2 regions of the Streptomyces sp. NPDC000151 genome follow, and region 1 is predicted to be linked to the other one. Evidence: riboswitches for the same ligand, from Rfam matches in the RefSeq annotation. Region 1 holds a riboswitch; the other holds the start of a gene.
What was found. A riboswitch is a leader RNA that binds a small molecule or an ion and turns the genes downstream of it on or off. The one in region 1 is predicted to bind S-adenosylmethionine.
Positions count from the first base shown of each region.

Region 2: linked by a shared signal. The riboswitch ahead of ABT381_RS16805 (aminotransferase class V-fold PLP-dependent enzyme) and the one ahead of thrC (threonine synthase) in region 1 are both predicted to bind S-adenosylmethionine.

Region 1 covers NZ_JBEPFC010000017.1:51,150-54,535, reverse strand. Annotated here, with positions in the region: gene ABT381_RS08350 (MoaD/ThiS family protein) at 300-578, opposite strand; gene thrC (threonine synthase) at 685-1,971, opposite strand; SAM riboswitch class I at 1,989-2,147, opposite strand; gene ABT381_RS08340 (glucosyl-3-phosphoglycerate synthase) at 2,328-3,293, shown strand; gene ABT381_RS08335 (alpha,alpha-trehalose-phosphate synthase (UDP-forming)) at 3,382-3,386, shown strand, end outside.
Region 2 covers NZ_JBEPFC010000051.1:29,566-32,951, reverse strand. Annotated here, with positions in the region: gene trpD (anthranilate phosphoribosyltransferase) at 121-1,185, shown strand; SAM riboswitch class IV at 1,263-1,379, shown strand; gene ABT381_RS16805 (aminotransferase class V-fold PLP-dependent enzyme) at 1,579-2,985, shown strand; gene ABT381_RS16800 (Lrp/AsnC family transcriptional regulator) at 3,071-3,352, opposite strand; gene ABT381_RS16795 (rhomboid family intramembrane serine protease) at 3,349-3,386, opposite strand, start outside.

The DNA of each region.
Region 1 (3,386 bases):
TTCGCCGATTTACGGCGAAGTCTCAATAATTCTGGGCAAGCCGGGCCGGGCATAGCTCATCAACACGACAAAATGCGCACACAGTTTGGGCACATCTTGTCGCGTTCTCATATGCGTCAGGCACGCGCGCGAAGAGGATTCACCTCAACTGTATCGCCTTTAACGACATGGAATCGCCCCGTCCGCTTTCGCTGCGGACGGGGCGATTCCAGGAGTCGTATGCCGTCACCCACGAGACGGTGCACAGGGGGCGCACACGGGGCGCACAAAGGGGCGTGCGCCGGGCGACGAGAGGCTTTTCAGCAGCCGCCGGCCACCGCGGGGATGATCGAAACGCCGGCGCCGTCCGGAGTCGGCGTCTCCAGCCCCTGCTCGAAGCGCACGTCGTCGTCGTTGACGTAGACGTTCACGAAGCGGCGCAGCTTGCCGGTGTCGTCCAGGACGCGGGCCGCGATGCCGGTGTGGTTCTTCTCCAGGTCCGCGATGACCTCGGAGAGGTTCGCGCCCTCGGCGGAGACCTCGGCCTTGCCGTCGGTGTAGGTGCGGAGAATGGTGGGGATGCGGACGCTCACGCTCATGGGGTTCTTCTACCTTCCAGGTTCCGGGAAAACGAGTACAAAGGCTCCGCGGCGCGGCGGAGCGGGGAGGCGGCGCGGGCCCGCCGACGGGCCCGCCGGAACCCCACTACTTGTCGAGGCCGGCCTCGCGGAACGCGTCCAGGCTCGGGCGGATGGTCGCGGTCGGGCCGGTGGTCGGCGCCACGGCGTCCAGCGTCTTGAGCCCGTCGCCGGTGTTGAGGACGACGAGGGACTTCGCCGGGTCGATCTGCCCGTTCTCGATGAGCTTCTTGGTGACGCCGACGGTCACGCCGCCCGCGGTCTCCGCGAAGATGCCCTCCGTGCGGGCCAGCAGCTTGATCGCGTCCACGACCTGCTCGTCATTGACGTCCTCCACCGCGCCGCCGGTGCGGCGGGCGATGTCGAGCACGTACGGGCCGTCCGCCGGGTTGCCGATCGCCAGCGACTTGGCGATGGTGTTCGGCTTCTGCGGGCGTACGACGTCGTGGCCGGCCTTGAAGGCCGTCGAGACCGGCGAGCAGCCCTCGGCCTGGGCACCGAAGATCTTGTACGGCTTGTCCTCGACCAGGCCCAGCGCGATGAGCTCCTTCAGACCCTTGTCGATCTTCGTGAGCTGCGAGCCCGAGGCGATCGGGATGACCAGCTGGTCCGGGAGCTCCCAGCCGAGCTGCTCGCAGATCTCGTACGCGAGCGTCTTGGAGCCCTCGCCGTAGTACGGGCGGAGGTTGACGTTCACGAAGCCCCAGCCCTCGCCCAGCGGGTCGCCGATGAGCTCGGAGCAGAAGCGGTTGACGTCGTCGTAGTTGCCCTCGATGCCGACCAGGTCGCCACCGTAGACCGCGGCCATGACGACCTTGCCGGCCTCCAGGTCGTGCGGGATGAACACGCAGGAGCGGAAGCCCGCCCGGCGCGCCGCGGCGCCGACCGCGCCGGCCAGGTTGCCCGTGGAGGAGCAGGACAGGGTGGTGAAGCCGAAGGCGCGGGCCGCCTCGACGGCGATCGCCACGACGCGGTCCTTGAAGGAGTGCGTCGGGTTGCCCGAGTCGTCCTTCACGTACAGCCCGCCGGTGACGCCGAGCTCGGCGGCGAGGCGGTCGGCCTTGACCAGCTTGGTGAAGCCCGGGTTGAGGTTGGGCTTGTCGGCCACGTCGGCGGGGACGGGCAGCAGCGGCGCGTACCGCCAGATGTTGTTCGGACCGGCCTCGATCTGCTTCCTCAGGCCCTCGGGGTCGCCGCTCGGCAGGTCGTAGGCCACTTCGAGCGGCCCGAAACATTCCTGGCACGCGAAGATCGGACCGAGCGGGAAGCGCGTACCGCACTCGCGGCAGGACAGCGCGGCGGCGGGACCGAGGGTGACGGCGGAAGTGGTGCTTTCGGAAGCTTGCACAGCCATGGAGGCGAGGCCCTTTCTCCTCATCTTCCTCACGACGCACTTCGCCGTGAGACGGATTTGGCACCTTCCCTAGCCGGGAGCCTCGCGCGGCGGACATCAGCGTCCTGGCGGCAAGACCGGCTGGAGGGTTGCCGGGGCTTCAACGGGCCGTATCCCTCTGCCCCTCTGGATGAGCGGTATGGCCTGTGTACGAAACACAGGCGTTTGTTCAGCGGTGACCCCGGCATGCGGTGGTCATCCGCGTTGTTCAAGACTGTAACCGAAGGGGTGGACGGTTGAGATAGCCGTCCGAACCGCGAGATGGCTCACACCGCGTAGCAAGATGGCTCACGCGCGTAGCAGAAGGAGACGGATTCGTGCTGGAAGAGGTGGAGCGCTGGCTGGCCGGCCGCTCATGGTCAGCCGCCGACCGATCGCTCGACCAGCTGCTGGCAGCGAAGAGCCGTACGGGGCAGACGGTCAGCGTAGTGCTGCCGGCGCTCGACGAGGAAGCCACGGTCGGCACGATCGTGGAGATCATCCGCCGCGACCTGATGTCCGCCGCGGTGCCGCTGGTCGACGAGCTGGTCGTGGTGGACTCCGGCTCCACCGACCGCACGGCCGAGGTCGCGGCCGCCGCGGGCGCCCGGGTCGTGCACCGCGACGCGATCCTGCCCCGGCTGGCGACGGTGCCCGGCAAGGGCGAGGTGCTGTGGCGCTCGCTGCTGGCCACCAGCGGCGACATCGTCTGCTTCGTCGACGCCGACCTGCGCGAGTTCTCCGCCGACTTCGTGTCCGGGATCGTCGGGCCGCTGCTGACCGAGCCGCGGGTGCAGTTCGTGAAGGCGATGTACGACCGGCCGCTGGGCGAGGGCGCCGGCGGCCCCAAGGGGGGCCAGGGAGGACGGGTCACCGAGCTGGTGGCCCGCCCGCTGCTCAATCTGCACTGGCCGCAGCTGGCCGGTTTCGTCCAGCCGCTGGGCGGCGAGTACGCGGCCCGCCGTTCGCTGCTGGAGCGGCTGCCCTTCCCCGTCGGGTACGGCGTCGAACTGGGCCTGCTGGTCGACGCGCTGCACACGGTCGGCCTGGACGCGCTGGCGCAGGTCGACGTGGGCGTGCGCAAGCACCGGCACCAGGACGGGCAGGCGCTCGGCCGGATGGCAGCGGCCATCTACCGCACCGCCCAGCTGCGGCTGGCACGCGGGCACCTCGTACGGCCCCGGCTCACCCAGTTCGACCGCGGTGCGGAGGGCGGCTTCGTCCCGCGGACGACCGACGTGGACACCGAGGAGCGGCCGCCGATGCGCGACATACCGGAGTACGCGGAACGGCGCGCGGCATGAGGGGACGCGGCGCCCGACGTGCGGCTGCGCCCTCGATGCGCTCCCGGCCGTACGTTTGAGCGGATCTGTGGCGGGTTAGGTCATCGGCATGGT
Region 2 (3,386 bases), on a different contig from region 1:
CACGTAGCAAGGAACGCCACCCAGAGGGCCCTGTCCGCGCACCGGACGGGGCCCTCCGGCGTACCTACGGGCCCGATAGGCTCGCTGTGAAGATTTTTGACTCACCCAGGAGCGTGGACCATGAACGTTGTGACCCCGGATGGCGGCGGCAGCGTGGCGGCCCGCACCTGGCCGGGCGTGCTGAACGCCCTCCTCGAAGGCAGTGACCTCTCCGCCGACTCCACCGAGTGGGCGATGGACCGGATCATGCGCGGCGAGGCCAGCGACGCGCAGATCGCCGGCTTCGCGGTGGCGCTGCGCGCCAAGGGCGAGACGGTCGCGGAGATCTCCGGGCTGGTCAGCGCGATGTACCGGCACGCCAACCTCATCGAGGTGCCGGGCCCCAGCGTGGACATCGTCGGCACCGGCGGCGACGGCGCCAAGACCGTGAACATCTCCACGATGTCCTCGATCGTGGTGGCCGGCACGGGTGCGAAGGTCGTCAAGCACGGCAACCGCGCCGCGTCCTCCGCGAGCGGAGCCTCCGACGTCCTGGAGAAGCTCGGCGTGAACCTGGACCTGTCGCCGCGCCGGGTGGTGGAGGTCGCCGAGGAAGCAGGCATCACCTTCTGTTTCGCGGTGAAGTTCCACCCCTCGCTGCGGCACGTCGCACCCGCCCGCAGCCAGCTGGGCATCCGCACGACCTTCAACGTGCTCGGTCCGCTCACCAACCCGGCCAAGGTCACGGCCCAGGCCACCGGCGTGGCCGATGCCCGGATGGCGCCCATCCTGGCCGGCGTGCTCGCCGAGCGCGGCTCCTCCGCGCTGGTCTTCCGCGGCGACGACGGCCTGGACGAGCTGACGACCACGGCCACCTCCACGGTGTGGGTGGTCCGGGACGGCACCGTGCGCGAGGTGTCCTTCGACCCGCGCGACGTCGGCATCGAGCTGGTGCCGGTGGACGCGCTGCGCGGCGCGGACGCCTCGTACAACGCGGACGTCGCCCGCCGCCTGCTGGCCGGCGAGCCGGGTCCGGTACGGGACGCGGTCCTGCTGAACTCCGCTGCGGCGCTGGTGGCACTGGCCCCGACGGACGCGCCGCTGAACGAGCAGATCGCGGCGGGGATGGCGAAGGCGGCGGAGTCGATCGACTCGGGCGCGGCACGGGCGACGTTGGAGCGCTGGGTGGCTGCTTCGAACGCGTAACGTCCCGCGGCGCGAGGGGGTGTCCGCATCCCGGACACCCCTTGCGGCGTTCCGATCATGTGGCATGATTCTCGGCAGGTCACGAGTGACAGCGATTAGGCCCCGGCTTGCTGTCCGGCAACCCTCCGTCCGTGGCGGGGTGCCCCGGGTGATGACCAGGTCGCAGGCAGCAAGGCCGGCGGCAAGCGCGGATCCCTCGCCAGGGATCCTGGTTATCGAGGGAGCTCTTCCGTGATGCAGCGAATGCGCTAGGGCCTGTAGGCCCCTTTTTCCCAACACCCCGCCTGTGGCGCCCCTCTGTCCGAGGTACCTGTGCGCCCGCGGGTCTTTCCACGCCCTGTGCGTGTCATTCGCCTACTTCGCACATCTCGTGCATCCCCGGGAGACTCCGCCATGTCCGTGCGCCCTGAAACCGCCCTCGCCACCGCCGACACCGCCGACGCCGAGCCCGCCTGCACCGCCGCCGCGCCGCTCCCCGTCCTCGGCAGCGACGTGCGCGTCCCGCTCGTCACCGGCGGCGAGGTCACCTACGCCGCGCTGGACTACGCCGCCAGCGCCCCGGCCCTGCAGCGGGTGTGGGACGACGTGGCCGCGTACGCGCCGTACTACGGGAGCGTGCACCGCGGCGCCGGGTACCTCTCCCAGCTCTCCACCGACCTCTTCGAGAACAGCCGGAAGACGGTCGCGGAGTTCCTCGGCTGCCGGGAGGCGGACCAGGTCGTCTTCACCCGCTCGACGACCGACTCGCTCAACCTGCTGGCCGGCGTGCTCCCCGCGCACACCCGGGTGTTCGTCTTCGAGACCGAGCACCACGCGTCGCTGCTGCCCTGGGAGCAGCGGGCGGACATCGGCGTGACGTACCTCAACGCCCCGCGGACCCCGCAGCAGGCGGTCGACACGCTGGAGCAGGCGCTCGCGGACCGCGAGCCCTACGGCCCGGCGCTGGTGTGCGTGACCGGCGCGTCGAACGTGACCGGTGAGCTGTGGCCGGTGCGCGAGCTGGCCGCCGCGGCGCACGCGCACGGCGCGCGCATCGTGCTGGACGCCGCGCAGCTGGCCCCGCACCACCCGGTGGACATCGCCGAGCTGGACGTGGACTGGGTGGCCTTCTCCGGCCACAAGCTGTACGCGCCCTTCGGGTCCGGCGTGCTGGCCGGCCGCGCCGACTGGCTGCAGGACGCCGAGCCGTACCTGGCCGGCGGCGGCGCGAGCCGCAAGGTCGCGCGGCGCGAGGACGGCGGGGTGCAGGTGGAGTGGCACACCACGGCCGCCCGGCACGAGGCCGGTTCGCCGAACGTGATCGGGGTGTACTCGATCGCCTCCGCGTGCAAGGCGCTGACCGAGGCCGGGTTCGACAACCTGGTCGCGCGGGAGCAGGAGCTGATCGGCACGGTGCGGGCCGGGCTCGCCGAGGTGCCCGAGGTGAAGGTGCTCTCGCTGTTCGGCGACGACGCGCCGCGGGTGGGCGTGCTGTCGTTCGTCGTGGAAGGCTGGAACAGCTCGCACTTCGCCGCCGCGCTGTCCGCGGAGTACGGTATCGGCGTACGGGACGGGCTGTTCTGCGCGCACCCGCTCGTGCGGACGCTGCTGGGCAGTGACCCGCAGGACCCGGGCGAGTGCGGCGCGCCGGACGCCAGGCCGGGGGAGCGGTCGCTGAACGCCATCCGGGTGAGCTTCGGCGCCGGGACGCCGGACGAGCACGTGGAGCGGTTCGTCACGGCGGTGAAGGAGCTCGTGCGGGACGGCGCGCGGTGGTCCTACCGGACCGAGGAGGGGCGCTGCGTCCCGGACCGCGGCTGAGCCGGGCCGGCCTACGGCCGGTGTCCTCAATCGCCGGACGGGCTTGATTTTGCGGCCTGTCCGGCGATGACGTGCGGGCGGTGTTTCAGGCGTCCAGTCCGATCGCGAACGCCGCTTCCAGGTCGTGCTGGGAGTACGTGCGGAACGCGATGTGGGTCTCGGTGGCGGCGACGCCGGGGACCTTGCTGATCCGGCCGGGGATGACGTCGGCCAGTTCGTCGTGCTCGGCCACCCGGACCATCGCGATCAGGTCGTGCGCGCCGGTGACCGAGTAGACCTCGCTGACGCCGTCGAGCGCCGCGATCTTCTCGGCGATCTCCGGGATCTGGTCCACGCTGGTCTTGATGAGCACGATCGAAGTGATCACGGTTGGCTCTCTCCCTCGGTCGGCCGTTCTGTGG